3 regions of the Arthrobacter sp. Y3223166 genome follow, and region 3 is predicted to be linked to each of the others. Evidence: predicted binding sites of a transcription regulator. Region 3 holds the regulator's gene; each other region holds the start of a gene.
What was found. Region 3 encodes LexA, which represses DNA repair genes until DNA is damaged. Its sites were predicted from a motif close to TCGAACANNTGTTCGA; they were not measured.
Positions count from the first base shown of each region.

Region 1: a site for LexA is predicted at 7,491-7,506, ahead of uvrA (excinuclease ABC subunit UvrA). Genes of this name have one in related genera too.
Region 2: a site for LexA is predicted at 8,036-8,051, ahead of AC5RUH_RS11565 (HNH endonuclease signature motif containing protein). Genes of this name have one in related genera too.

Region 1 is NZ_JBNHGE010000003.1:199,837-209,646, reverse strand. It holds gene AC5RUH_RS03640 (DEAD/DEAH box helicase) at 1-764, opposite strand, end outside; gene AC5RUH_RS03635 (trans-aconitate 2-methyltransferase) at 855-1,631, shown strand; gene AC5RUH_RS03630 (glucose 1-dehydrogenase) at 1,721-2,614, opposite strand; gene AC5RUH_RS03625 (CsbD family protein) at 2,916-3,134, shown strand; gene AC5RUH_RS03620 (CBS domain-containing protein) at 3,385-3,798, shown strand; gene AC5RUH_RS03615 (hypothetical protein) at 3,810-4,019, shown strand; gene AC5RUH_RS03610 (hypothetical protein) at 4,309-4,560, shown strand; gene AC5RUH_RS03605 (hypothetical protein) at 4,718-5,173, shown strand; gene AC5RUH_RS03600 (DNA topoisomerase IB) at 5,137-6,132, shown strand; gene AC5RUH_RS03595 (MBL fold metallo-hydrolase) at 6,258-6,902, opposite strand; gene AC5RUH_RS03590 (GntR family transcriptional regulator) at 7,012-7,395, shown strand; gene uvrA (excinuclease ABC subunit UvrA) at 7,596-9,810, shown strand, end outside.
Region 2 is NZ_JBNHGE010000024.1:32,490-42,299, forward strand. It holds gene AC5RUH_RS11535 (Crp/Fnr family transcriptional regulator) at 101-778, shown strand; gene AC5RUH_RS11540 (NUDIX hydrolase) at 912-1,844, opposite strand; gene AC5RUH_RS11545 (RidA family protein) at 1,828-2,322, opposite strand; gene sp36 (Sp36 family protein) at 2,325-2,480, opposite strand; gene AC5RUH_RS11555 (transglycosylase domain-containing protein) at 2,518-4,851, shown strand; gene AC5RUH_RS11560 (metallophosphoesterase) at 4,854-5,852, shown strand; gene AC5RUH_RS11565 (HNH endonuclease signature motif containing protein) at 6,226-8,022, opposite strand; gene AC5RUH_RS11570 (nicotinamide mononucleotide transporter) at 8,165-8,797, opposite strand; gene AC5RUH_RS11575 (ABC transporter ATP-binding protein) at 8,959-9,810, shown strand, end outside.
Region 3 is NZ_JBNHGE010000013.1:39,641-49,450, forward strand. It holds gene AC5RUH_RS08340 (ATP-dependent DNA helicase) at 1-1,602, shown strand, start outside; gene lexA (transcriptional repressor LexA) at 1,714-2,463, opposite strand; gene AC5RUH_RS08350 (LysM peptidoglycan-binding domain-containing protein) at 2,760-3,113, shown strand; gene AC5RUH_RS08355 (histidinol-phosphate transaminase) at 3,186-4,295, shown strand; gene hisB (imidazoleglycerol-phosphate dehydratase HisB) at 4,350-4,967, shown strand; gene hisH (imidazole glycerol phosphate synthase subunit HisH) at 4,964-5,605, shown strand; gene AC5RUH_RS08370 (hypothetical protein) at 5,608-5,769, shown strand; gene priA (bifunctional 1-(5-phosphoribosyl)-5-((5-phosphoribosylamino)methylideneamino)imidazole-4-carboxamide isomerase/phosphoribosylanthranilate isomerase PriA) at 5,818-6,558, shown strand; gene AC5RUH_RS08380 (SseB family protein) at 6,568-7,416, shown strand; gene AC5RUH_RS08385 (DUF1844 domain-containing protein) at 7,518-7,937, opposite strand; gene infC (translation initiation factor IF-3) at 8,277-9,323, shown strand; gene rpmI (50S ribosomal protein L35) at 9,469-9,663, shown strand; gene rplT (50S ribosomal protein L20, sunset domain variant) at 9,780-9,810, shown strand, end outside.

The DNA of each region.
Region 1 (9,810 bases), on a different contig from region 3:
TTGATGCTCATGAGGTTCTGTGCGCGCTCGATGGCTTCCAACTGGCTGAAGTGCACCACGTAGACGGGTACCTGCTTGGTGGAGAGCAGTTCCTCCAGCGACTCCTGCACGCTGGTCTGCACATAGTAGTAATGCAGCGGAATGGGGCGTTCGGCCGAACTGACGGTGACCGTCGCCCTGCCGGTGAGGTCGGTGAGTTCCTTCTCGAACCGGGTCACGTCGCCCAGCGTCGCGGACATCAGCAGGAACTGCGCCTGCGGCAGTTCCAGCAGCGGCACCTGCCAGGCCCAGCCGCGCTGCGGGTCGGAGTAGTAGTGGAACTCGTCCATGACCACCGTGCCAAGGTCCGCGGCGGAGCCCTCGCGCAACGCGATGTTGGCCAGTATCTCGGCGGTGCAGCAGATAATCGGGGCGTCCTGGTTGACCGACGAGTCGCCGGTGACCATGCCGACGTTCTCCGGGCCGAAGATGTCGCACAGGGCGAAGAACTTTTCCGACACGAGCGCCTTGATAGGTGCCGTGTAATAGCTGACGGTCCCGGCGGACATGGCGTGGAAGTGGGCCGCGATCGCGACCAACGACTTCCCCGACCCGGTGGGGGTAGCCAGGATGACGTTGTTGCCGGTGACCAACTCCATGACGGCTTCGTCCTGGGCAGGGTAGAGCGACATTCCACGGGATTCGACCCACTCGGTGAACCAGGTGTACACGTCGTCGGGATCTGAGGCAGTGCCGGTGCCCGGCAGGAGCTGGAGAAGATTCATGTTGTTTCCAGCTTATGCGGTGGTTGTGCCCCGCCATGCGGGCACCCGGCGGTGCGTGCCCCGGCGGGGGCGTGGCGTAACGTACTGCCCATGCACTGGGACCCGCAGAAGTATGTGGAATTCGCCGGCTACCGCGACCGGCCGTTTTTTGACCTGACCGGAAGGATCGCCGCCGACGACCCCGCAGTGGTGGTGGATCTGGGCTGCGGCCCGGGCGGCCTGACGGCGGCGCTCGCCGACCGCTGGCCCGCCGCCAGCGTCACCGGAGTGGATTCCTCGCCCGAGATGATCCGGCAGGCACAGCAGCGGCACACCTCGGCCAGGTTGGCATTCGTGGCAGGGGATATCCGGACCTGGACCCCTCCGGCGGAGCTGGACGTGCTGGTGTCCAACGCAGCGCTGCAGTGGGTGCCCGGGCACCAGGACCTCATGCGTTCCTGGCTGCGCGCCATGAAGCCCGGCAGTTGGCTCGCCGTGCAGGTACCCGGCAACTTCGCCGCGCCGTCGCACGCGCTCATGCGGGCGCTCGCCGGCTCGCCGCGGTGGCATCGCCGGCTGGACGGGGTGCTTCGCCACGAGGACGCAGTCTCCGAACCCGAGGACTACCTCATGCTGCTACGGGACGAAGGCTGTGACGCCGACGTCTGGGAAACGACCTACCAGCAGTTGCTCCATGGGCCGGACCCGGTGCTGGAGTGGGTCAGGGGCACCGGTTTGCGCCCCGTCCTGGCCGCCCTGCCGGCGGCAGAAGCGGCCAAGTTCGAATCCGCGTACGCCACGCTGTTGCGCGACGCCTACCCGGCCGGCGAACACGGAACCGTGTTCGGATTCCGCCGGATCTTCGCGGTGGGACGCAAGCTCGGCTGAGTCTTCTGTTCTCCGCTTTCCTCCGGACGACCGCCCCGCGGCCCGGTGGGCGGCGCAGGGGCGGTCCTCGAAGGCCGGGCGTTTCGCTTCTACGGCGTGGGCGTTCCGCCGTTGACGTTCAGCGTCTCGCCGGAAACGTAGCTCGACTCCGGCGAGGCCAGATAGACGTAGGCCGGCGCCAGTTCTGTGGGCTGCCCGGCGCGGCCGAGGGGAACGTTCTTGCCAAACTCCGGCAGCTTTTCCTTCGGCTGTCCCGCGCTGACCTGCAACGGGGTCCAGAAGGGGCCGGGGGCCACGGCGTTGACCCGGATGCCGCGGCTTGCCAACTGCTGCGCAAGACCCTTGGTGAAGTTGTTGATGGCCGCCTTGGTGGAGGCATAGTCCAGCAGGACCGGCGAGGGATTGTAGGCCTGGACCGAGGTCGTGTTGATGATCGTCGAGCCCGGCGGCATGTGCGGCACGGCCGCCTTGGTGATCCAAAACATGGCAAAAACATTCGTGCGGAACGTGTCCTCGAACTGTTCGTCGCTGATGTCTTCGATCTTCTCGACGGCGATTTGGCGCCCTGCGTTGTTGACCAGGATGTCCAGCCCGCCCAACTGTTCCACCGCCTTTGCGACCAGCTCGCGGGACGCCTCGGCATCGGAAATATCGCCCGGAAGGAGCACCGCCGTCCGGCCATCCTGCTCGATGACCGAAGCGACGTGCCGGGCATCGGATTCCTCCGCCGGAAGGTAGGAGAGGGCGACGTCGGCTCCCTCGCGGGCGAACCCGATGGCGACGGCGGCGCCGATGCCGGAGTCCGCTCCCGTGATCAGGGCCTTGCGGCCGGTCAGCCTGCCGGTGCCGCGGTACGACTCTTCGCCGCGGTCGGTCTCGGGCTCCAGCTCTTTGTCCAGCCCGGGCTCCGGCTGGCTCTGTTTGGGCGGCGAGATGCTGGGAAAACGGTCTACCGGATTCTGGAAGGTGTACTGATCTGTCATGTCTGGCTCCCTTCTAACGGCCGCTGCGAAGGCTCCGCCGGCACCTTTGGTGCCCCACTGGAGTGGAAGGCGTGGCCGGGGACCGGCCGGTATGGTCAGTATGCTGATCGTGATGCCACCCTACGCTGTCGCGCATCGGGTCGTACAGCCGGGTAGCGGCCTGCCCTCCCGTGAGGATCCGGAAGCGCGAAAGGGCAGCCCCGGGCGAACCGGCCCGAAGGTCAGCAAGCTTTCTACTTGGCCCGCGGCGCGATACTCTGGCTGAACCTGTAGGAAAACCTGAACCGAAAGAGGTGCTGATATGGGTATGGGCGACAAGTTCGATGCTGCGAAGGACAAGGTGACCGGCAAGGTCAACGAAGCCGTCGGCGAGGCGAGGGATGACAAGTCCCAGCAGCTGAAGGGCAAGGGCCAGCAGGTCGAGGGCGAGGCCAAGGACAAGATCGCCGACGCCAAGGCCCACCTGAACGAGGACGCCGACCGTGTTGCCGACGACACCGAAGGCGGCGCCAGGCGCTGATCCGGTTCCTTTGTCACAGAGCCCCCGTGAGCCGCTGGTTCACGGGGGCTCCGTGGCTTAAAGCGCTGGCCGGCGGCCAAGGGGATGGGCGCAAATCCGACGTCAGCGGCGGGGGAGGCGCCGGCCGCCCTTCAATTCCCCCGCGCCCTATGGTAATTGTAAGTAACCTTATAAATCAGCTTGGCGTGCTCGTCCCCGCTGGCCGGACGGTGCGCGAAGCGGCTCGAACTACCTGAAGGGACTGATATCCGTGACAACCGCAAGGGAAATCATGACCGGTGGTGTTGAATGCATTGGCGAGAACGAGACGCTGGAGCTGGCCGCGCAAAAAATGCGCGACCTCGACGTGGGGTCGTTGCCCATCTGCGGTGAGGACAACAGGCTCAAGGGCATGGTCACGGACCGCGACATTGTGATCAAGTGCCTGGCCGACGGGCGGGACCCGCGCGAGGTGAAAGCGGGCGAACTGGGCCAAGGCAAGCCGGTGACCATCGGCGCGGACGACAGCATCGAAGAGGCCATCAGAACCATGCAGGACCATCAGGTGCGCCGGCTGCCGGTCATCGATGGACACGACCTGGTCGGAATACTCAGCCAGGCCGACGTCGCCCGCAACTATCCGGAGGACCGGGTGGGTGAACTGGTCGAGTTCATCTCCTACTGATCCCGGCGGCCATGATGTCGGAGCAGTTGCCGGAGGCGTATGCCAAGTACCTGGCCGGATATGAGCCGACCCAGGCCGACGCGATCCTGCCGGTGCTGAAGCAATCGGCCGCCGAAGGCGATCGCGGCGTGCTGGTCCGCTTCCTCCCCAACGAAGTGCAAGCCATGGCGACCGAGGAGGTCCCGTTCGGAACCATCCGGGAAGAACGCTACGACGAATAATCATCCCGCCGCCCCGGCGGACGGGTGCCCGGGATGCCCACGGCATCCCGGGCTGCCGCCTGTCAAGACCAAGGCGTAAAATTAACCGCGCCGGCGCGATAATACAGTCATTCGTTGCCGGAGGGGGGAAGCGCTTGTAAGCTCGCAGCAGTTGGAGCCGAATCGGCTCCCGGGCTATCTGGAGGCTGCGCATGGACAGGTCCGATGCCGGTCGGTATGCAGGGGGTTTCCTCGGTTTGGGGCGGAACTGATGCGGCACCGCCATCTGTCACCCGCCGACGAATTTCCCATGGATCTGGCTCCCCTCGGCGACCCCGAACTGCTGGCACTGTACGGCAGGGCCATGCGCCAGCTCGAGCGGGAAAGCATCCAGTTCGGCGCGGCCGACCCCGAGACCGAGTTCCGCTTGGAGGAGCTGCGGGTCGAACTGGACCGGCGCGACAGCAGGGACGCGCTGCAGGCCAGCAAGCGGCGGGTCCGTGGCCTGTACGGCAAACCCGGGGGCGAACCGCCGGACTCGCTGTATGACGGCACCAGTTAGCCCCGCCCGGGGCTGCTTCCCTGGCGGCTGATCCAAGCGGCCCGTGCCGCGGTGGCCGTACACCCTTCCGGGGGCGCCGCCGCGGCGCTTATGCTGCTTTTCCAACCTCAGTATGATGGGTTACAAACAGTATACTTATCATTAGTTGGATTGCAGATTGGAAGGGCAGACGATCATGATTGCCAATGACAGTTCAAGTGCCCATGCCGGCCAGGACCGGGAACCGGGAAGCGCGTTGCCCGATCCCTCGTGCTCTGCCTGCAGCACCGACGAGTACCTGGTCTTCGATGCCGTAACGCTGCTGCCGCCGCAGGCCGGGGCACCCGCACTGCCGCGATGGGACGTCAGCTACTGGTGCAGCCGCTGCGACGCGTACTACGGGCACGAAACCTTCAAGGTGCCGGCCACGGAATCCGAGAGCGTCGGAATCGATTTCGGCGCCGAGGGCTACATGCACTGCGGGGAGCCCATGCAGCCGGTGGAACGCATCGACCACTCCATCGTAGATCCCGTGGATGCAGGCTCCCCGGAAACCGGGCCGCTCCCGACCGTGCGGGTCGACGTCGAAATCCTTCGCTGCAGCTGCGGATTCAAGATGGAGGTGCCCGTCTGAGGCTAAGGCGCAGCAACGTCCGTGCACCCGGCATCACCCGCCGGCGCCACGGGACGGGGTTTTCCTACCGCAACCCCGACGGTTCGAGGCCTGCCGGGGACGAGCTCCGAAGGATCAAGGCGTTGGCGGTCCCGCCGGCGTGGTCGGATGTGTGGATCTGCCCGGCACCCAACGGGCATATCCAGGCCGCGGGAACCGACGACGCCGGGCGGCGGCAATACATCTACCATGCCCGTTGGCGGGAACTCAGGGATCGGGAAAAGTTCGACCGCTCCCTGGCGTTCGGAGCCACCCTGACCACCGCGCGCCGCAAGGTGACGAGGCTGCTGAGGTCCGGCGAACGAACCCGCCCGGTGGCCTGTGCCGTTGCCTTCCGCCTGCTGGACAGCGCGTCGTTGCGGATCGGTTCGGAAGTCTACGCCGAAGATAACGGATCCTACGGGGTTACGACGTTGTTGGTTCGCCACGTGCAGGTGCGGGAAGATACCGTCCGGCTGCATTTTCCCGGGAAGAGCGGACTGCAGTGGGACGTGGAACTGAAGGATCCGGATATCGCCGTCCAGCTGGCGGCGGTGCGGACCCTGAAGGCCGACGATCCGGCCATCGGTTACCGCAACGGCACCGGAGACTGGTCGGGGCTGGGCGCGTCGGAGTTGAACGAGTTTATCCACGAACTCTGCGGGCCGGAGTTCAGTGCCAAGGATTTCCGGACGTGGCAGGGAACGGTAACGGCCGCCGTGGCACTGGCCGGCTACACCGGCAAGCCGAATCTCACCGGACGGCGCAAGGCCGTGGTCGCAGCCATGCACGCCGTCTCGGAGCGGCTGGGCAATACGCCCGCCGTCGCCCGCAAGTCGTACGTGGATCCGCGGCTCGTGGACCGCTTTATGGCGGGACAGATCCCGGACGCCGCCACGTACTCCGCGGCGGAACGCAGCCTGCCGTCCTTCCTGGCCTGACAGGGGCAGCCTGCCATCCTTCCTCGGGTGGCAAGGGAGCGAAAGCAGCCCGCGGCGCTAGAATTAGAGAGCCCCGGCAGGCGGGATTCCCCCCAACGTCCACGTCTGTCGGGGTTGAATGCGCCCTACCAGCCGCGCGATTTCCACTCGTCCAGATGAGGCCGTTCTGCCCCGAGCGTGGTGCCGGCGCCATGGCCCGGATGGACCACCGTGTCGTCGGGCAGGTAGTTGAACACCCGTTCGGCCACATCGTTGAAGAGGGTTGAAAACCGTTCCGGGTCCTGCTGCGTGTTGCCCAGCCCGCCCGGAAACAGGGAATCTCCGGTGAACAGGTGCGGCGGACCCTCGGGTGCGCGGTAGAGCAGCGCCACGGAACCCGGCGTGTGCCCGCGCAGCTTGATGGCTTCCAACGAGAATCCGTCGAAGCGGCCGACGTCCTGATGCTCGAGCGCAACATCGGTCCGCACCTCGATCTGCGGAATATCCTCCACCCCGGCCGCCGTTTTGGCGCCGGTAGCGGCCACCGCCTCCGGCAGGGCCCGGACATGGTCCCAGTGGCTGTGCGTGGTCACGATCAGGGCAACCTCGGCCGGCCGCCCGGCATCCGCGGCGCCCTCGCGCAGCAGTTGCTGGATGGCCGGAAAGTCATCGGCGGCGTCGATCAACACCTGGGTGCCGGAAGCCTTGGCCGTCAGCAGATAGACGTTGTTGTCCATCTCGGAAACGGAAATACCGCGGATGGTGACTGCAGGATCTTCGTGAAGCAACATGCTTCCCAGCCTACCGACAGTCGACCCGGACGGCTCAGGATGTCATTCTGGTTGTAGCAGCGGACAGGCAGCGCGATGCTGGGGACACGACGAGGAGCGGGCGCAGACGATGGAAGCGAGCGAGTTTGACTGGCGGATGAACCGCGACAGCGCCGTGCCGCTCTTCGAGCAGTTGAGGCTGCGGATCATCGAAGCGGCCGATGCCGGCGAACTTCCGGTGGGCACGAAGCTGCCGCCCGTCAGGCGGTTGGCCGATCATCTGGGTGTGGTCCCGAATACCGTGGCACGCGCCTACCGGGAGCTTGAAACTGCCGGGCGGGTGGAAACCCACGGCCGGGCCGGCACCGTGGTCAGCGCCGGAGCCGGCAAGGCCCGCCAACAGCTGGGCGATGCCGCCGAAGCATTCGCCCGCGCCGTTCACGGTCAAGGGATCGGCGGCAAGGAAGCACTCGCCGCCGCCAAGGCCGCGCTGGAGCGCCACGGCATCAAGTAGGCGGCATCAGCCGTCGTCTGCCGGCCAGGGGAGCCCGCAATTGCGGACGCTCTCTGTCCGCAGGTGCCGTCCGCCGTGACCGATGTAATACAAGTTCGAACGAATTTTCGATTAGAGTAGATACCGTGCTAAAAGCAAGCGAAACGTCCGTCCCGGCGACCGATTCCGAGTCTGCCACCCCCGTTTCCCGCTCCGCGGACATGTCCCGGCTGGTCGTCAAGGGCGCCCGCGAGCATAATCTGCAGAACGTCAGCGTGGACCTGCCCCGCGACGCCATGATCGTCTTCACGGGCCTGTCCGGCTCGGGCAAGTCGTCGTTGGCCTTCGATACGATCTTCGCCGAGGGCCAGCGCCGGTACGTGGAATCGCTCTCTTCCTATGCGCGGATGTTCTTGGGGCAGGTGGACAAGCCGGATGTGGACTTCATCGAGGGCCTGTCGCCGGCGGTCTCGATCGACCAGAAATCGACCAGCCGCAACCCGCGCTCCACCGTGGGAACAATCACCGAGATCTACGACTACCTGCGCCTGCTGTGGGCCCGCGTCGGCCGCCCCTTTTGCCCCCAGTGCGGTGAACCGGTGGAGAAGCAGACCCCGCAGCAAATCGTGGACCAGCTGCAAGAGCTTCCCGAAGGGACCCGGTTCCAGATCCTGGCCCCTGTAGTGCGCGGGCGCAAGGGCGAGTTCGTCGACCTGTTCAAGGAACTGAGCACCAAGGGCTTTTCCCGCGCGAAGGTGGACGGCAAGCCGGTGCAGCTAAGCGAACCGCCGAAGCTGGGGAAGCAGTACAAGCACACCATTGAGGTGGTGGTGGACCGGCTGGTGGCCAAGGAAGGCATCCACCAGCGCCTGACCGACTCGGTGGAAACCGCCTTGGCCCTCGCGGAGGGCCGCGTGCTGGCCGATTTCGTCGACATAGACGAGGACGACCCGGGCCGTACGCGTAGCTTCTCCGAGCACCTGGCCTGCCCGAACGAACACCCGCTCGCCATCGACGAGATCGAGCCGCGCTCGTTCTCGTTCAACAACCCGTTCGGCGCCTGTCCGGCCTGTACCGGTATCGGCAGCAAGCTTGAAGTAGATGTGGACCTGGTGGTCCCGGATCCCGACCGGAGCCTGTCCGAGGGCGCCATTGCCCCGTGGTCCTTGGGCAAAGCCACGCAGGAGTACTGGACGCGGTTGCTCGAAGGGCTCTCGCATGAGCTGGGGTTCTCCATGGACGAGCCATGGAAGAACCTGCCGAAGAAGGTCCGGGAGGCCGTACTGCACGGCAAGGACTTCAAGGTCGTGGTGCAGTACCGCAACCGCTTCGGCCGGGAACGGAAATACAGCACCGGATTCGAGGGCGCGTTCCAGTACATCCACCGAAAGCACGAGGAAACCGAGTCCGAGTGGGCGAGGGACCGTTACAAGGAGTACATGCGCGAGGTCCCGTGCCCGGAATGCAACGGCGCGCGGCTGAACCCCGCGTCGCTGTCCGTGCTGATCAACGGCAAGTCCATCGCGGATGTGTCTGCCCTGCCGCTGCGCGAGGCGAGTTCGTTCCTCGCGGGCCTGGAGCTCTCGGCCCGCGAAACCCAGATCGCCCACCAGGTACTCATCGAGATCCAGGCGCGGCTGCGGTTCCTCCTGGACGTGGGTTTGGAATACCTGAATTTGGAGCGCGCCGCCGGCACGTTGTCCGGAGGGGAGGCCCAGCGCATCCGGCTTGCCACGCAGATCGGCTCCGGCCTGGTCGGCGTGCTCTACGTGCTCGACGAGCCCTCCATCGGCCTGCACCAGCGGGACAACCGCCGCTTGATCGAGACCCTCACACGGCTGCGCGACCTCGGCAACACCCTGATAGTGGTGGAACACGACGAGGACACCATCGCCGAGGCCGACTGGATAGTGGACATCGGACCCGGCGCCGGCGAGCACGGCGGCGAAGTGGTGCACTCCGGCTCGCTTCAGGAACTGCTGGACAACACGCGTTCCATCACCGGTGACTACCTGTCCGGCCGGCGCCGCATCGAACTGCCGGCCAAGCGCCGGAAGATGGACAAGAAGCGCCAGATCAAGGTGGTGGGTGCCCGGGAAAACAATCTCCGCGGCATCGATGCCTCGTTCCCGCTGGGAATCTTCACCGCGGTCACCGGCGTCAGCGGCTCCGGAAAATCGACCCTGGTCAACGACATCCTCTACAAGGTGCTGGCGAACAAGCTCAACGGAGCCAAGCATGTTGCCGGCCGGCACACCAGGGTGGAAGGCGTGGACCAGCTGGACAAGGTCATCCACGTCGACCAGAGCCCGATCGGCCGCACGCCACGCTCCAACCCCGCCACCTACACCGGTGTCTTCGACAACATCCGCAAACTGTTCGCCGAGACCAACGAGGCGAAGCTCCGGGGCTACCTGCCCGGCCGGTTCTCGTTTA
Region 2 (9,810 bases), on a different contig from region 3:
GAAGATGTCACACGGGCTTTACATACGGCAAAATGGAGAACAGTGCCCCCACGGGAGAGCAGCTTGAACCCCAGCCGAACAGTACTAACTTGGAGAATTCATGGACGTAGAGATCCTTCGCCGCGCACCTCTTTTTGCCACTCTTGACGACGACGTTTTCGCCGCGCTGACCGACGAGCTGACCGAGGTCGACTTGTCCCGCGGCGCATCGGTGTTCCGCGAAGGTGACCAGGGCGACCAGCTCTACTTCATCGTCTCCGGCAAGATCAAGCTGGGCCGCACCGCTGCCGACGGCCGCGAGAACCTGGTGGCCATCCTCGGCCCGGGCGAGCTCTTCGGTGAGATGGCCCTCTTCGACCCGAGCCCGCGCAGCACCTCGGCGACCGCCGTCTCCGAGACCCGCCTCGCCGGGCTGAAGAACGAGAATCTGCGCGGTTTGCTGGAGACCCGCCCCGAGGTGTCGGCGCAGCTGCTGCAGGCTTTGGCCCGCCGCCTCCGCCGCACCAATGACTCGCTGGCCGACCTGGTCTTCTCCGACGTTCCGGGCCGCGTAGCCAAGGCCCTGCTGGACCTGGCCGACCGCTTCGGCCGCCCCGCCACGGACGGCATCCTGGTGGCACACGAACTGACGCAGGAAGAGCTGGCCCAGCTGGTCGGCGCCTCCCGCGAAACCGTCAACAAGGCGCTGGCCGAGTTCGTCCAGCGCGGCTGGCTGCGCCTGGAAGCGCGCGCGGTAGTCATCCTGGACATCCAGCGGCTGCGCCAGCGTTCGCGCTGATTTTCGACACAAAAGTACGACGGCGGGGGCTCACCGATGGTGGGCCCCCGCCGTCGTCGTGGCTTGAAATGGTGGGTGCCGTTGGCCGTCCGGCACGGGCCCATCGGGGCTGGGTCCGTGTTGGCGGAGCGGCTCAGCGTCCCCGCGGGGCGGCACCGCCTTCGGTGGCCGCGTTGGCCGCGACCTCCAGCATGGGCACACCGTCAACCTGGATCAGTTCCGGGTGGTAGAGCCGCTGCGGGCGCTTGTGCGAGAGGTAGGCGATGCAGCCGCGGGCGCCGGCGATCTTTTCCACGATGATTTCCACCGCGGGCGAGGTCACCTCGCTGAACGTCAACCCGCGGGTGTCGGGCTGGTCCACCAGATCGCCCAGCGTCGTGGTCGTCCGCCCCGCCACCAGCTCCTGCGCCGGCAGCCAGGAGGCCCACACGCCCTTGCTTTCCAGCAGGGACGGCCGCTGGTTGGCTGGCTGGGCCGCAGCGAAGTAGCGCGTGTCGAAGCGGCGATGGGCAAAATCGGGGCTGAGCCAGTGGGCCACGGGTTTGAGCAAGTCGGTGCGGACGCCGAGTCCGCGCTTGCCGAGCGCTTCGCCGAAGGACACCTCCTGGGCGGCGACGGCCTCGCGGGTCCGCATCCAGTCGGCGCCGGAGGTGGACTCCGGCAGGGTGGATTCATCCGGACCGGCCAGCAACACGCCGGTTTCCTCGAACAGCTCGCGGATGGCACCCACGACGTGGGCGTGGGCCAGGCGGTGGTCGTCCAGCCCGAGCATCTCGGCCCATTTGCTCGGCGAGGGGCCGTACCAGGTCACCGGGTCGCCGTCGCTCTCCTCCACGCTGCCGCCGGGAAAGGCCACCGTGCCCAGCGGAGAGGAGCCCGACCGGTAGCCGAGGTACGTTTCCGTGCCGGCCGCGCCGTCCCGAACGAGGACGACCGAGGAGGCCATCCGGGGCTTGCGCGGCGTACGTTCCCCGTGGTGGAACCAGCTGTGGGCCGCGCCCAGCTGGTCCGGTACCACGGGGAAGAGCCGCTGCTCCTCGCGCAGCGGACTAGCTGAATTCGGCAATCAGTTCTACCTCGACCGGCGAATCCAGCGGCAGCACGGCCACGCCGACGGCGGACCGGGCATGCGCGCCAGCCTCGCCGAGGACCTGCCCCAGCAGCTCGGAGGCGCCGTTGATCACACCCGGCTGGCCGGTGAATGCCGGATCGGAGGCCACGAAACCGACGACCTTGACCACCCGGGTGATCCGGTCCAGGTCACCGATGACGCTCTTGACCGCTGCCAGGGCATTCACGGCGGCCGTCGCGGCGAGGTTTTTCGCCTCGTCGGCACTGACCAGGCCGGCACCGTCGCCCACCTTGCCGGCGGCCGGAAGTTCGCCGTTGACGAACGGCAGTTGCCCGGAGGTGTACACATAATTACCGGAGACGACCGCCGGGACGTAGGCGGCCACCGGAGCTGCCACGTCCGGCAGGGACAGTCCCAAGCCGGCCAGCCGCTCTTCGACGGTGGACTTCCGGGCTTCAGTGGTTTCCGTCATGGCTACTGCTTCTCCCGCTTCAAATAGGCAACCGGATTGGTTCCGTTCGGGCCGGGGAACACCTGGACGAGCTCCCAGCCGTCCTCCCCCCACTGGTCAAGAATCTGCTTGGTCGCGTGGATAATGAGCGGAATTGTCGCGTATTCCCATTTGGTCATAACTCAAAGGGTAGCGCTTGCTTGTAAACTGAACCCCATGGCCGCTCGCAAATCCCCCTTCTTCGACACTGCGACCACCCTAGGCAAAGTTGTTGGCTTCCTGGGTATCAGTGCGCTCTGCGGCGTGCTCGCAGCCGGTCTGCTGGTTCCGGCCGCAGCCGTGGCCGGTGTCGGGGCAACCTCATCGATCGAATACTTCGACCAATTGCCGGACGAACTGCAGACGCAGCCGCTGTCCCAGCCGTCGCGGATCCTCTCCGCCGACGGCAAGCTGATTGCCACGTTCTACGCCGAAAACCGCGTCCCGGTGACTTTGGACAAGGTCTCCCAGCACATGCAGGACGCCATCATCTCCATCGAGGACGTTCGTTTCTACGAACATAACGGTGTGGACCCCCAAGGCATCATGCGCGCCGCGGTGACGAACATGGCCGGCGGGGACCTGCAGGGCGCGTCGACGCTGACCATGCAGTATGTGAACAACGTGCTGATCGACGCCGGCGCTTCCGCGGGCAAGGGGGCCGAAGAGCTGACCATCAGCGGCACCAAGGACATCGGCGACAAGCTGCGCGAGGCGAAGCTGGCCATCGCCGTCGAAAAGGAATTCAGCAAGGAAGAGATCCTGCAGGGCTACCTGAACATCGTGTTGTTCAGCGGCCAGGTGTACGGCATTGAAGCCGCTGCGAAGACCTTTTTCGGCATTCCGGCCGCCAAGCTGAACATCCAGCAGTCGGCCATGCTGGCCGGCATGGTGCAGTCGCCCAACTACTTCAATCCGGTGAACAACCCGGAAGCCACGGTGGAACGCCGCAATACGGTGCTGGCGGCCATGCGTAACGCGGGAAAGATTACCCAGGCGGAGTACGACGAAGCCGTTGCCAGCGATCTGGGCTTGAATCTCAAGCCGGTACGTTCCGGCTGTGTCGCGGCAAACTTCGCCGACTACTTCTGCAGCTACGTGCAGCACGCCATCATGCAGTCCGACGCGTTCGGTGCGGACTCCACCGAACGGGCGAAGCTTTTGGCCCGTGGCGGCCTCACCATCAAGACGACGCTCGACTCCCGCCTCCAGAAGGAAGGCCAGAAGCAGATCGAGCAGGAAGTCCCGGTGGGCGACGAGTCCGGCGTCGGCTCGTCCATGGTCTCGATTGAACCGGGCACCGGCAACATCCTGATGATGGCCCAGAACACCAACTACAGCCCCGAAGACGGCGCGGCCAATACGGAGCTGAACTACAACGTCGACGCCGATATGGGCGGCGGCAACGGCTGGCAGCCTGGCTCCACGATGAAGCCCTACACCATGGTCGCCTGGCTCGAAGCGGGCAAGGCGCTCAACGCGTCGGTCGACGCGCGCCGGACGGAGTACCCGGCGCAGTACAACTGGAACGCGAGCTGCCTGCCCCCGGACGCGTGGTTCAGTGAGTGGGACTTCCAGAATGCGCTGCCAGGTTTCGAGCGGACCATGACCGCCAGCCAGGGCCTGACGTGGTCGATCAACTCCGCTACCGCAGCCATGGCCGCGCAGCTGGACCTCTGCGACATCCGGGATGCGGCAACGCGCCTCGGCGTCCGGACGGCGACGGACAAGGAACCGATCAGCATTGAGCACCCGTCCTTCATCATCGGCACGACCAACGTGTCCCCGATGACGATGGCGGCTTCGTTCGCGGCGTTCGCCAGCGGCGGCGTGTACTGCAAGCCGATCGCGCTGACCTCCGTGACGGATGCCCAGGGCAACAAGTACGAGGTGCCGAAGAAGTCCTGCGAACGGGCGATCTCGGAGGAAGTAGCTGCTGCCGTCAGCGTCCCGCTGGAGAACCTGGTCAACCTGCAGCTGGGAGGAATCCATCCGATTGGTGTTCCCGCCGCTGTCAAGACCGGCACGACCGACAAGTCTGAGTACACCTGGACGGTGGGTTACACCAAGGGCATTTCCACTGCTTCCTGGGTGGGCAACCCTCATGCCTACAAATCGATCAACAACATCCCCATCAACGGCGTGACGCGTGACTACGTGGACGGTGCGACCATTGCCGGCGGGCAGTGGACCGATTACATGGAGAAGGTCGCCGGCCTGTACAAGACGGGCGAGTTCGGCTCCGCGCCGAGCAGCATGATGTATCCGCCCCGACCGGTCCAGACCCCGGCACCCGCCGAATCGAACAACAACTCGAATTCCAGCAACAGCAGCGACGACGGGGATTCGGGCGGCGGCTCCGGTGACTCCGGCGGTTCCGGTGACTCCGGCGATTCCGGCGATTCCGGCGATTCCGGCAACGGAAACGGCGGAGGCAACGGCAACGGCGGGGGTAACGGAAACGGCGGAGGCAACGGCGGAGGAGGCAACGGCGGAGGAGGCAACGACTAACCGTGGACACTGACTTGTTGCGGGCACGGCTCCGGACCGCAGGCACGCTGGCCCTGGGGGCCACGGCCGCGGGCGGGGCCGCGCTCGTCTACGGCTCCGTTATCGAGCGGAACCTCTTCAAGGTCCGCGAAGAAACGCTGCCCATCCTGCCCGCCGGACGAGGCCCCCTGAGGATCCTGCACCTGTCCGACATCCACATGACTCCCGGGCAGACGCTGAAGCAGAGGTGGCTGCGGCAGCTGGCGTCGCTGGAACCGGACCTGGTGGTCAACACCGGCGATAACCTCAGCCATCACCAGGCCGTGCAGCCCCTGCTGGACTCGCTGGCACCGCTCATGGATATTCCGGGCGTGTTCGTCCCGGGCTCCAACGATTACTACTCCCCGGTGATGAAGAACCCGTTCTCCTACCTCACCGGCCCCTCCTCTCAGCCCAAGGACTACGCGGAGCGTGAACTGCCTTGGCGGGAGATGCATGCGGCTTTCGGCACCGCAGGCTGGATCGACTTGACCAACCGGCACCAGTCCGTGGTGGTGGACCGGGTTCGGCTGGACTTCACGGGGGTTGACGATCCGCACCTGCAGCGCGACCGTTATTCGGGTTTCCCCAACGGTTCGACATCCGCCGATGAGGCCGCATTCCTGCGGATCGCGGTGGCTCACGCTCCATACCAGCGGGTGCTGGACCGGTTCACAGCCGACGACGCCGACCTGATGCTGGCCGGACATACCCATGGTGGCCAGGTCCGCCTCCCCGGCTACGGGGCCTTGACCAGCAACTGCGATCTGCCTACGTGGCGCGCCCGGGGGCTGACGTACTGGGAGCACGAGGGGCGTAGTGTCCCGTTAAACGTGTCGGCCGGGTTGGGAACGTCGCGTCTGGCGCCGGTGCGCTTCGCCTGCCGCCCGGAGGCTGTGTTGCTGACACTGACGCCGGCTGCTCCGGCCGGCGAAGTCCCTGCCGAAGGCCGCCGCACCGGGCCCGGCCCCGGGCTCAGCTGAGCACCGAGGCACGCTCTGCGGCTGGTCTTACACCAGCTCTGACCTTCTTCTGTGCAGCCCGCTGATGCACCTGCAGGGTGCGCCCCGCGTGCCCGCCCGCTGAAACAATCTCAGCTGTGCCCTGTGCTCATGCCTGTGGAGACTGCCTTGGCTGTGCCCTGCGCGTCCGCCTGCTGAGACTTCCCCACCTGCACCCTGCGCTCATGCCTGTGGAGACTGCCTTGGCTGTGCCCTGCGCGCCCGCCCGCTAAGACTTCCTCAGCTGTGCCCTGCGCGCCCGCCCGCTGAGACTTCCCCACCGGTGCCCTGCGCACCCGCCCGCTAAGACTTCCTCAGCTGCGCCCTGCGCGCCCGCCCGCGCCGAATCGCTAGGTCAGGCTAGGAGTGGTTGGGGTGGGATGTGGGTTTGCCAGTAGGAGTTGCGCAGCGGTTTGCGGCGCGGGTCGATGTAGTCCGGCGGGGTGAACCAGGGGATGCCGTCGACGACGTTGATCTCCCAGTTCCCTTGCTCGATCAGGTCGTGGTGGAGCAGGCAGAGGCACACCCCGTTGTTCACGTCGGTGCGGCCGCCGGCCCACCAGGGGATGATGTGGTGCGCCTCCGTCCAGAACGCGGGCATGCTGCACCCGGGGAAGGCGCAGCCCTTGTCCCGGGCGACCAGGGCCCGGCGGATCGCGCGGTTGAAGAACCGTTGGGACCGGCCCAGGTCCAGGATCTCGCCTTCGGAGCCCAGGACGGCCGGGATGATTTCGGCGTCGCAGGCCATCCGGCGGACCGTGGTGGCCGAGACCGGGCCGGTGAAGACCGCGCTGCCGCCGCCGGAGAGCAGCCCGGCCAGCTGCTCGTATCCGGTGGTGACGATCATCTGGGTGCGGTGCCCGCCCGAGTCCGGAAGCCTGCCGGTGTTCAGCGCGATCCGGCAGGCCCCGACCAGGCCCGCGAGCAGCTTCTGCGCCCGGGTGGCGTCATCCATCGCCTCCACCACGGCCGGATCCACGCCGGCGGGGCCTTCACCCGGCAGACCGGGTTCAGAACCCGACGACGTGTCGTCCCGCGGGTCGGAGATTCCGCCGTCGGCAGCCTCAGCAGCGCCGTCAGCCTCAGCGGTGCCTGCCGCACTCTCCACACGGGGCCCGGCTGCATCAGCGTTATCGGTGCCCGCCTTTGTGGTTGCTGCATCAGTGTTGGCGCTGCCCGTTGCGTCTGCTCCGCCTGTGCCTGCGGTGGTGCCGCCGTTGGCGGCAGGGGCGTTGGCGGCGGTTTCGATGGCGTCGGGGCGGATCCTTGGGTTCGCGGCGCTGTTCATCACGGTGGCGAGAGCCTCGTACTGGGCGTCGGTGGTGTTGATGACGAACTGGTGCAGCCCGCGCCGCCGGCCCCGGTAGAACATGCCCTGCCGGGCCCGCAGTTCCTCCTCGGACGGTTCGGCACCGTCCTGGTCGACCGCGGTTTCCCACGTCCTGGCCACCATCACCAGGGTGTCCGCATCCGCGTCCAGGGCCTGCCGGACCAGCGACGCTTCCATCGCCTGCAACGCCTCCAGGCTACCGGCGTGGCGGGCGCGGTGCAGGGAATCAACTACCAAGGCCGCGGACTGGCCGCTGACCTCCCCGCCGGCCATGGCCTTGGCCAAGACCGGCAGCGCCGGCGCACCAGGTTCCCCGTCCAACCGCACCGGCGCGGTGATCGCCTTGCCCACCCGCAGCCGGCGCCGCGCCTCGACTATCCCGATCCCCAACCGCGAGCGCAGATACTCCGCCGTGTTCGCGAACTCCGTCTTGCGGCGGCGCCGCACCTGAGCTGCCCCGGACCTGTCCGGGGTAGCGGTGGCCGCGCTCCCGGTGTTGATCGCTGCCGCCGGGTCCGCCCACTCCCCCGCCCCCGCGGTGCCCGACGCGGCGGCACCGGCCTCTGCGCCGGGTCTTGACGCCGGCGCGGTTTCCCCGGTGGCGGCGATGTCCGCCCGCTCCACCGCGTGGGCGCCGACCGCCTGCAGGAACTCCACCAGCTTCGAAACGCCCTCGACCGCCGCCACCGTATTGGCCAGGTCCCTGTTGCACAGGGAAGAGAACTCAACGGGGAAGCGATCGGCGACATCTTGCAGCAGGACACACGCCTGGTCCAGAGATGCTTCCATCTCCCCGGTGCGGTCCAACGGTGCAAGAGCCATACCACAATTTTATTCGTACACAGATTCGATAGCCATCAAAAGGGCCCTGTGTGTAGGAGTAGTGCCCTAGGGCAATGCATTCCAAGCGGAAGCACAATGCTGGGCGAAGCACGGCGCCAAGCCGAAGCACTGCGCCGCGATGCTACGTCGAAGCGGCCGACTCCGCATGCGCCTCGCGCCATCTGGACCAGCCGTACAGACTCAAAATTCCCAGCAGGACGGTGAACACGATGCCGTCCAGTGCAAACAGGACCTGCGGGTTTGCGTTCACTGCCCCTCTTGCCAGGCCCATCAGCGAGAGGGCGACGCCGATCCACCAGGCTTCGATGACACCGCGCGCCAGACCGAGGTACAACAGCGGAGTCAGCAGGCTAACGACCGCTGCCTCAGCAATGGCCGCCGGGTCGGCCATGTGCATCAGCATCATGGGCAGCACGTCGACACCGAAGAACAGCACGACAAGCACCATCAGGCAGGCCGCGGCCAGCCAGTCGGGCCGCTGGACCGGATGGACAAGAAACCCGCCGGCCGCTGACCGCCGGCGCCACCGCCACCATCCGTAGGCCGCCACCGCGGGCAGCACCAGGACGGCAAGGCTAAAAGCGCCCGTCACTCCCATCAACACCAGGGACAGGACCGGTTCCACCAGCAGCACCAGCCAGCCGGCCGGCTTCCGAAGCACCAAGAGCAGGACGCCGGCCACCTGCAGCAGCGGAAAGAGCATTGATGTCCACAGGAACGACCCGAAGCCGTGCACGACGTCTGCCAGATCCATGCCCGCCCCCGTTGGTGAATTGTTCCGCACAGCCTAGCAAGCATCGGTTTCCCCACGGGTCGGCTCGGGGGGTGCCAACAGTGACCAGCGCCTCAACGCGGTCGCTAGGATAGTTGCTGCAGTACACGAAGCCCTCCGAACCACTGCAACGAATCGACCACATGACTGAGTTATCCCTTTGGCGCTCGATCGCCCGGCTCAAACACTATGTCCGGCCCATCCTCCCCCGGCTGATCCTGGGATTCTTCAGCGCCCTCGGCGCCAGCCTGGTGGCACTGGCCATTCCCCAGGTCTTGCGTGGCCTGGTCGACACCATCCATACCGGCGGCCGCCCCTCGGAAGTCTGGGGCCCCGCCGTCGTCATTGCGGTGCTGGGCGTGGCCGAGGCCGGGCTGGTGTACCTGCGGCGCGTGTTCGCGATCGCGCCCGCCACGGACGTGGAGATGGGCATGCGCACCAGCTTCTACCGGCACGTGCAGCATCTGCCGGCCGCCTTCCATGACCGCTGGGGCTCGGGCCAGCTGCTTTCCCGCTCCATGGCCGACCTGGGACTGATCCGGCGTTGGCTGGCGTTCGGCTCCCTCATGCTGGTGGTCTCCTTCGTGACGGTGGTCGCGGGGCTGGCGCTGATGTTCGCGCTGAACCAGTTGCTGGGACTGATCTTCCTGGCCGCCGCCGTGCCCCTCGTCTGGCAGGGGTTCCGGTTCCGTACCGCATTCGGCGCTTCCTCCCGGCTGAGCCAGGACCAGGCGGGCGACCTCGCCACCACCGTGGAGGAATCGGTGCACGGGATCCGGGTGCTCAAGGCCTTCGGCCGCGGCAAGTACGCGCTGGAGAACTTCCACGGCCAGGCCGAAGAACTGCGCCAGACCGAACTGGCCAAGGCCCGCACGCTGTCCAAGTTCCTCGCCACCGTCGTGTCGCTGCCCGATCTGGTGCTGGGCGCCGCGTTGGTCATCGGCATCATGCAGGTCTCCGGCGGGCACATGACCGTCGGCGACCTGGTCGCCTTC
Region 3 (9,810 bases):
GTGCCGCATCCTTCTCCGGCCGGCGCAGCGTCGGCTTCCGGCGCCTCGGGCGCGCTGGGCAAGGAAGTCGTGCGCCTGCGCGAGTGGGCGCACGAGACCGAAACCGGGGATCGGGATGAACTGGTGCCCGGTGTCAGCGATCGGGCCTGGCGGCAGGTCTCCGTCGGCTCCATGGAGTGCCTGGGCGCCCAGAAGTGTCCCCTGGCCGCCGAGTGCTTCAGCGAACTGGCACGGGGCCGCGCGGCGGAGGCAGACATCGTGATCACGAACCATGCCATGCTGGCCATCAACGCCTTCGAGGGCGTCGCGGTACTCCCGGACTATGACGTGGTGGTCATCGACGAGGCCCATGAGCTGCAGGACCGCGTCACCAGCGCCGTCGCGGGGCAACTCTCCGCCGCCATGGTGCGTACCGCCGCCTCGACGGCACGCAAACACACGGGGATCAGCGTGGAGCCTTTGAACTCCGCCGCCGATGCGCTGGAGGACGTCCTGCAGTCGGTGCCCACCGGCCTGCTGGCGGCCGGCCTACGCGAGGAGCATGAGCTGGTTCTCGCGCAGGTACGGGAAGCGGCCCGCGCGGCGCTCTCCGACTCGAAGCCCGAGGGTGCGGGGGCAGCGGACGGCGGACGGCAGATGGCGCGCTCACGGCTCGCGGCCGTGCTGGAACTGGCCGAACGGCTGCTGTCCGCTCCGGACTCCCGGGAGGTCATCTGGGCGACCCGTCCCAGCACCTATGGCGAGGCCGGCGACTACGCCGCCAATGACGACCAGCCGGCAACGTTGAACATAGCGCCGCTCTCGGTGGCGTCCCGGCTGCGTGAGGGCTTGTTCGACGACCATACCGTTGTGCTGACATCGGCGACGTTGTCGGTCGGGGGGACCTTCGATGCCGTCGCCGGGTCGCTCGGACTGCTCGGAGCCGGCGCGCCCGCCTATTCCAGCGTGGACGTGGGCAGCCCCTTCGATTACCCCAGGCAGGGCGTGCTCTACGTGGCGTCGCATCTGCCGAAGCCGGGCCGGGGCACCAGCCCGGAACAGCTCGATGAACTCGAGGAGCTGCTGCTGGCCTCGCGCGGCGGCGCCCTGGGCCTGTTCTCCTCGCGGCGTGCGGCAGAAGAAGCCGCGGCCGAGTTGCGCGGGCGCACCGACCTGACCATCCTGTGCCAGGGCGAATCGTCGATGGGCGCGCTGGTCCGCCAATTCGCCGAAGAGCCCGACACCTGCCTGTTCGGCACCATGACGCTCTGGCAGGGCGTCGACGTTCCCGGTTCCGCGTGCCGGCTCGTGGTCATCGACCGGATTCCGTTCCCCCGGCCGGATGACCCGCTCACGACTGCCCGAACCCGGTCCGTGGCGCAGTCCGGGGGAAACGGTTTCATGACGGTCTCGGCGACCCATGCGGCCGTGCGGCTGGCCCAGGGAGCCGGCAGGCTGATCCGCGCGTCAAACGACCGTGGAGTGGTGGCCGTGTTGGACTCCCGGCTGGCGACGGCGCGCTACGGGAGTTTCCTCCGCAGCGCCCTGCCGCCCTTCTGGAGTACCAAGGACGGCGCCACGGCCCGCCAGGTCTTGGAAAGGCTGGCTACGGCCTCAGCCTGAACGGGTTGGGGGCACGCCCGTTCCGGAGCGAGCGGGGCCCTGCGCGGGGACCGCCCGTGCGGGCAGGGGATCCCGGGGTGGCTGCAGCGCGGACCGGGGAGACCGGGCGCGTCAGAGGGCCCGCATCACCGAGACAACCTTGCCCATGATGGTTGCGTGGTCGCCAAGAATCGGTTCGTACTGGGTATTCTGCGGCAACAGCCAGGTGTGGCCGTCGCGCTGCCGGAAGGTCTTGACCGTTGCTTCGTCGTCGAGCAGTGCCGCCACGATGTCGCCGTTCTCGGCCGTGTGCTGCTGGCGGACCACGACCCAGTCGCCGTCACAGATGGCCGCATCGATCATGGAATCGCCCGAGACCCTGAGCATGAACAACTCGCCGTGTCCCACCAGTTGCCGCGGCAGGGGCATGACGTCCTCGACCGCCTGGTCCGCCAGGATCGGCCCGCCCGCTGCGATCCTTCCCACCAGCGGCACCATCGCCGTGTCGGATGACGTGGTCAGCTCGGATACGGCGACGCCGCTGGAGCTGCGCAGCTGTTGCGGTTCATCAACTCCGACGATTTCCACACCCCCGTGCTCGAGTGTCAGCGGGGTCAGGATTTCCATGGCACGGGGACGCTTGGGGTCGCGCCTGATGTAGCCCATCTTCTCCAGTTGGGCCAACTGGTGCGTGACGCTGGACAGGCTTGCCAGACCGACCGTGTCACCGATCTCGCGCATGGACGGAGGGTATCCGTGGGACATGACGGAGCGCTGGATGGTTTCCAGGATCTTCTTCTGCCTCGGCGTCAGGCTGCGCCCCACTTTGACGGGCCGGCCGCGTCGCTTCGCTCCGGCAGTGGTGGTGGTCTCTTCCGACATGTCCGGCCCCGGTCTCCCCGTAGTGGTCCCTGCGCCGGCGCCGTAGCGGAACCGCACATGGACTGTTGTCTCAACTGTTTTGTCGGTGGCGGCTGATGCACTGCTCTTACTGCCGCCCGACGCTTACAACGCTAGGCGAGGCGGTAGCGAATTTCAAACATTTGTTCGACTGAGTCTCGACAATGTTCGATCACCAGTGCTAAAACTGTAGAAGACGTATTCGAAGATACGTTCGAATACCGTTGCAAGACGATCGAAACCAGCCGAAATAGATCGAATATCGGAAAGGTGGCACCATGTCCGCCCAGCTCGCACCGCAGCCCGCCGGCCTTCGTACCAGCACAGGCCTGCGGCTGACCCGCCGCGGCCGTTTGTTGCTGATCGGCCTGCCGCTGATGCTCGCCGCGGCCGCAGCCCTGACCCTGATCGGTTTCTTCACTGCTCCGGCAATGGCCGCCGCCGGGGGGCTGGGGCCGGGGCCGGCGGCGACCGTCACGGTCGGCAGCGGCCAGTCACTGTGGGACATAGCAGTGCAGTCCGCGCCGGACCGCAACCCCCACGATGTCATTTTCGAGATCGCGCAATTGAACGGCCTGCAGGGGGACATCGTCCACGCCGGGCAGCAGCTGCTGGTCCCGTCCGCGCGCTGAGGCAGCCGTAATATGAGCTGCTTCGGCCCGCCCGATTCCTGCCCCGGGCGGGCCGAAGCTTAAACTGGATCGGTGAGTGAGCAGTTAGAACGCCTGAACCGCCTGCCGTTGCGGGAAAATCTCCGGGGCCTGGAGCCCTATGGTGCGCCCCAGCTGGAGGTTCCCGTCCTCCTGAACGTCAACGAAAACACCCATGGCCTGCCCGATGCTGTCCGTCAGGCCATCGTCTCGGCCGTCAGCGAGGCTGCCGCGGGTCTGAACCGGTATCCGGATCGCGAGTTCACGAAGCTGAGGACGGCGCTGGCCCGCTACTTGGGGCACGGCCTCACCGCAGAGAACATTTGGGCCGCCAACGGATCGAACGAGGTCCTGCAGCAAATCCTCCAGGCCTTCGGCGGCCCCGGCCGCACCCTGCTGAGCTTCCCGCCCACCTATTCCATGTACCCGCTGCTGGCCAGCGGGACGGACACGGATTATGTGGCCGTTCCGCGGGGGGCAGACTTCACGCTGTCCCCGGACGCTGCCGCCGCCGCTGTGGCCGGCTCCGCGGCAAACGTGGTCGTTCTTTGCTCCCCGAACAACCCGACGGGCACCGCCCTGGGCCTTGAGGTCGTGGAGGCGGCGTATGAAGCGGGGGAAGCCTCCAAGGCCATCGTGATCGTGGACGAGGCCTACGCCGAGTTCGCCCACGCCGGAACGCCGAGCGCGCTGACACTGTTGCCGGGGCGGGAGCGGCTCATCGTTTCCCGCACCATGAGCAAGGCCTTCGCGCTGGCAGGCGCCAGGGTCGGGTACCTCGCCGCCGCACCGCAGATTACCGATGCGCTGCGACTGGTCCGCCTGCCCTACCACCTCTCCGCCGTTACGCAGGCAACGGCCCTGGCCGCGTTGGACCATGCCGATGCGCTGCTGGCCAACGTCGAAGACATCAAGGCGCAACGGGACCGCATTGTCGACGGGCTGGCCGAGCTGGGACTCGACCCGGCGCCGTCCGACTCAAACTTCGTGTTTTTCGGCGGGCTGGAGGACCCCCGCTCGGTGTGGCAGGGACTGCTGGAAGCCGGCGTGCTGATCCGCGACGTCGGGATCCCGGGCCATCTGCGGGTAACCGCCGGCACTGAGGCCGAGACCACAGCCTTCCTCAACGGCATCAAGGCCCTCGTGGCGAGCCCCGTCTCCTAAACTAGTAAGAGCGAACCGGCTCGTGCCGGTCGACCAATTCGTCAAAGGACTCCCATGACCGTGGAAACCACCACCGGACGTACCGCACGCCTCGAACGCATCACCAGCGAGTCGTCCGTGCTGGTTGAACTGGACCTCGACGGCACCGGCCGTTCCGAGATCAGCACCACCGTGCCGTTCTACGACCACATGCTCACCGCCCTGGCGAAGCACTCGCTCGTCGACCTGACCGTGAAGGCCAGCGGGGACACGCACATCGACGCGCACCACACCGTCGAAGATGTCGCCATCACCATCGGCGACGCCCTGAAGGAAGCGCTGGGCAACAAAGCCGGGATCCGCCGTTTCGGCGAAGCCACGGTGCCCCTGGACGAGGCGCTGGCCCACGCCGTCGTGGACATCTCCGGCCGGCCCTACCTGGTGCACACGGGAGAACCGGCAGGCCAGGAGTACCACTTGATCGGCGGACACTTCACCGGATCGCTGACCCGCCACGTGTTCGAATCGATCACACTGCACGCCCAGATCTGCCTGCACATGCGCGTGCTGGGCGGCAGGGACCCCCACCACATCGTCGAGGCCCAGTTCAAGGCCTTCGCCCGGGCACTCCGCGCCGCCGTCGAAGCCGATCCACGTGTCGAGGGCATTCCCTCGACGAAGGGAGCCCTGTGACGGCTGCGCCCAAGGTCACCGTACTGGACTACGGTTCCGGGAACGTCCGCTCGGCAGTCCGCGCGCTGGAGCACGTGGGTGCCGACGTCACGCTGAGCCATGCCTCCGACGACGTCCTCGACGCAGACGGCCTGCTGGTTCCCGGCGTCGGCGCCTTCGCCACGGTCATGCAGGGGCTCAAGTCCGTGGACGCGCTTCGCTGGATCGGGCGCCGGGTGGCCGGCGGCCGGCCCGTGCTGGGAATCTGCGTTGGCCTGCAGGTCATGTTCGAAGAAGGCGTGGAACATGGCGTCCGCACGCAGGGCGTCGGGGAATGGCCGGGAACCGTGGAAGCGCTGCCGGCGGAGGTCGTGCCCCACATGGGGTGGAACACCGTGGACGCCGCAGAGGGCAGCCGGCTGTTTGCCGGGATCGAAGACGAGCGCTTCTACTTTGTGCACTCCTACGGTGTGCAGCACTGGAACTTCGACGTCACCCAACCCGCGATGACGCCGCCGCTGGTGACCTGGTCCACGCACGGCGCCCCGTTCATAGCGGCCGTTGAAAACGGTCCGCTGAGTGCTACCCAGTTCCATCCGGAAAAGTCCGGAGACGCCGGCGCGGAGCTGCTGCGCAACTGGTTGAAGACGCTGAGGTAGCCATGGGCAGCATCCTCCTGATGGGCCTGGCCGGGCTGCTGGCCGGCGGCGCCATCTCGTTCCGGCAGCAGCGGCTGCCCAAGTGGTTGGTGATCGTCTTCTGGATCCTGGCCGGCCTGTCGCTGCTGGCTGCCTACTTGCTCACCCTCGGACCGGCCGAGTAACCACACCCATCCCGCGCCCGCTGACGGCGCGCAGAAAGCGGAAGAACCATGACGAACCAAACCTCCATCCTTGAACTTTTGCCCGCGGTCGACGTTGCCGACGGCCAGGCCGTCCGGCTGGTCCAAGGCGAAGCCGGCAGCGAGACCGGCTACGGGGATCCGCTGGAGGCTGCGCTGGCGTGGCAGAACGACGGGGCGGAATGGGTGCACTTGGTGGACCTCGATGCGGCGTTCGGCCGGGGCAACAATACGGAAGTGCTGCGCCGCGTCGCCGACGAGCTGAAAATCAAGGTGGAGCTGTCCGGCGGCATCCGCGACGACGCGTCATTGGAGCGCGCGCTTGAATTCGGGGCCGCGCGTGTCAACCTGGGCACCGCCGCGCTGGAAAACCCGGAATGGACAGCACGCGCCATTGCCCGGCACGGTGACGCCATCGCCGTCGGCCTCGATGTCCGCGGCACCACGCTCGCGGCCCGCGGCTGGACGCAGGATGGCGGCGACCTCTGGGAGGTGCTGGCCCGCCTCGAAGACGCCGGCTGCTCGAGGTACGTGGTCACCGATGTGACCAAGGACGGGACGCTGCGCGGACCCAACGTGGATCTGCTCCGGCAGATGTGCGAGCGGACCGACAAGCCGGTGGTTGCCTCGGGCGGAATCTCCAGCCTGGATGACCTGCGGACGCTGCGCGGCCTGGTTCCGGCCGGAGTCGAGGGAGCGATTGTGGGCAAGGCACTGTACGCGGGCAAGTTCACGCTGCCCGAAGCCCTCGATGTTGCGGGACGGCGCTGAGGGACCAGCATGGGCAAGAAGCAACTGCCCGCCCATATCGCCGCCGCGCTGGCGGGAGCCGGCGGGGCGGGGGACTCGGCCGGCCAAAGCTGGGCCGGACGGGACCTGAGCGGTGAAGGAAACCCGCTCCACCAGTTCGACCACGATGACGGCAGCGCGGATCCCGGCTACGAGGCGGCGCTGCAATGGCTTGCCGCCGGGACCGGCGGCGAAGCGGAAGTAGTGGCTGCCCTGGCGAACGCCCGCGTTTTCGTGCCCATCGTGGCGACGCTGGGAGAAGAGGCCGAGGGCAGCCACGGCCTGACAGCGGATAAACAGGCCGACATGGCCGTGGTGACGTTGCAGGCGCCGGATGGGCGCCGGGCGCTGCCGGTGTTCAGTAACACGGCCGCCCTGGAAGCCTGGCATCCCCAGGCCCGGCCGGTCGCCGTGGAGGCGCCGCGGGCGGCCTTGGCGGCCGTGTCCGAAGACGCCGAACTGATGGTTATGGATCCGGGCGCCGCCCTGACGTTCGTTGTCCGGCGGCCGGCAGTGTGGGCGTTGGCCAAACAGCACGAGTGGGTGCCCTCCTACCGCGATCCGGCGCTCTTGGAGTGGGTGGCCGAGGCCACGGGCGGCGAGGAGGCGGTTATGGCCTCGTTCGTGGAGCCCGGGACCGGGATCGCGGTCCGGGCGGCAGATGGAGCCGTCGTGGCCGGCGGCGGCCACGGCCCGGAGCTGCGCCTGGTCCTGCAGGTGCGGGACGGGCTGGGGCGCGAGGAGTTGGGCGCCCTGGCGGGACGGATCCAACAGCGGCTCCAGTCCCGGCAAGAGTTTGCCGAGCGGGTTGATTCGCTGGAGCTGAAGTTCACCCGCTGAACCCCGCCGGCGAACGCCGCAACCAGAAGCGCAAAGACAAAGGACGACGCCGGTGCGTGGCACCGGCGTCGTCCTTGTTCAGTTCTGGGAGCCCGGGCCGGTCAGTTGACCGGACCCGTGAACTTCTCGCCCGGGCCCTTGCCCGGATCGTCCTGGATGACCGATGCTTCGCGGAAGGCGAGCTGCAGGGACCGGAGGCCATCGCGCAACGGGCCGGCATGCTGGCTGCCGATTTCCGGCGCGGCAGCGGTGACGAACCCCGCCAAGGCGGTGATCAGCTTGCGGGCTTCGTCCAGGTCCTTGAGCTCTTCGGCGTCGTCTCCGGCGGCCAGGCCGCACTTAACCGCGGCGGCGCTCATCAGATGGACTGCCGCGGTGGTGATGACTTCCACGGCCGGTACTTCGGCGATGTCGCGCATCTGGCCCAGGACTTCCTGTTCCTGGCTGGAGGCAGGACCGGCGTCGGGCGCGAAGCTGTGGCGGTGGCCGTCGGTCTGCGGATTGTTATCTGAGCTGCTCATACTGGTAAGCTTGTCACAGACCAATTGGATCCCGTTACTTATGTGCCTCACAGCACGTGCGGAGCAGGATCCGATCTGCAAGCGGAGTCCTCTCCCACCCGTCGGTATGGCTAGCCAGAGCTGCCGGGTCCAGGTCGGCAGGCTGTAGCCGGAAACCCTCGCGTGAGGTGCCCGGGCCAGCCGGTGGAACCCTAGCTTGTTTCCGCCTGCCGCCACTTCGAGGCCTTCGATTGCGTTTGCAATGGGGGGCCTTCTTTCATTGCAAGCGGCAGCCGATATTAGTGACAGGAGCCACACATTAGCGAGCCAAGAATCAATGATCGTATCCGCGTTCCCGAGGTGCGGTTAGTCGGACCGAACGGCGAACAGGTTGGGATCGTCCGTATTGAGGATGCCCTGCGCCTGGCCACGGAATCGGATCTTGACCTGGTTGAGGTCGCACCGCAGGCAAAGCCTCCGGTGTGCAAGCTTATGGATTTTGGCAAGTACAAGTACGAGGCTGCGGTCAAGGCCCGTGAGGCGCGCAAGAACCAGACGAACACTGTGCTCAAGGAGATCCGGTTCCGCCTGAAGATCGACAAGCACGACTACGAGACCAAGCGCGGCCACGCGCTGCGGTTCCTCGCAGCCGGCGACAAGGTCAAGGCCATGATCCAGTTCCGCGGCCGCGAACAGCAGCGCCCCGAAATGGGCATCCGCCTTCTGCAGAAGTTCGCCGAGGACGTCGCCGAGGTCGGCGTGATCGAATCGACTCCCCGCATTGACGGCCGCAACATGGTCATGGTGATCGGCCCGACCAAGAACAAGGCCGAAGCCAAGGCGGAAGCCCGCAGGGCCGCGCAGAAGGCCGACGCGAAGGCAACGAACGAGGCCAAGAAGCAGAAGGTGGACACCTCCGCCGACCAGGACCCGCTGACGCAGAGCCTGGGCGACCTTATGCCGGAAGGCCTTGCCGCAATGGCAAACCAGCCGGAGGAAACCGCCGAAGCACCTGCGCCGGCCGATGCCTCGCCTGCGGTTGAGGTTGAGGTTGTGCCCGAGGCCGAGCCCGCGGAGCAGCCGGAAGCCGAGGCTGCGGCCGCGGCCGAGCCCGAGGTTGAGGTCGAGGCCACGCCTGCGGTCGAGCCGGAAGCCGAGGCCAAGCCTGCCGCCCAGGCCAAGCCGGCCGCCCAAGCGAAGCCAGCCGCCCAGGTGAAGCCAGCGGCTCAGGTGAAGCCTGCCGCGCAGGCTAAGCCGGCGGCCGAGGCCAAGCCATCGGTTCCGGCGAAGCCCGCGGCGCCCGCCACGGAGGCCAAGCCCGCAGCACCCAAGCCCGCCGCCCGGCCCAAGCCGGCAGCGCGGCCCGCAGCACCCAAACCTGCTGGCCGGTCCGGTTCCAAGAACTAAGACCGTACAGAGAGCATCCGGCAACCGCCGGGCACCGTTCAGTGTCCGGCGCCGGTAGACAAGTAAACCGCCGGTGCCCGTTTTGCGGCACCGCACGAGCCGACGGTCGGCAGCGACCCGAGGAGACGTAAGGAGAACGGCAGCCATGCCGAAGCAGAAGACCCACAGCGGCGCCAAGAAGCGCTTCAAGCTCACCGGCAGCGGCAAGCTCAAGCGCCAGCAGGCCAACCGCCGCCACTACCTGGAGCACAAGCCTTCCACGCTGACCCGACGCCTTGCCAGTGACAAGATCGTTGCTCCGGCCGACGTGCGCAACATCAAGAAGATGCTCGGCATCTGATTTTCCCCCCTCTGGTCCGCGCGGCGACGCCGCAAGGGCCATCCAGCTAGTTTTGCCCCCGGCCGCCGATCGCGGCGGCCGAGCACCGGGCACCAATCATCAAAAGGAGTACGCACGTGGCACGTGTGAAGCGGGCGGTCAACGCCC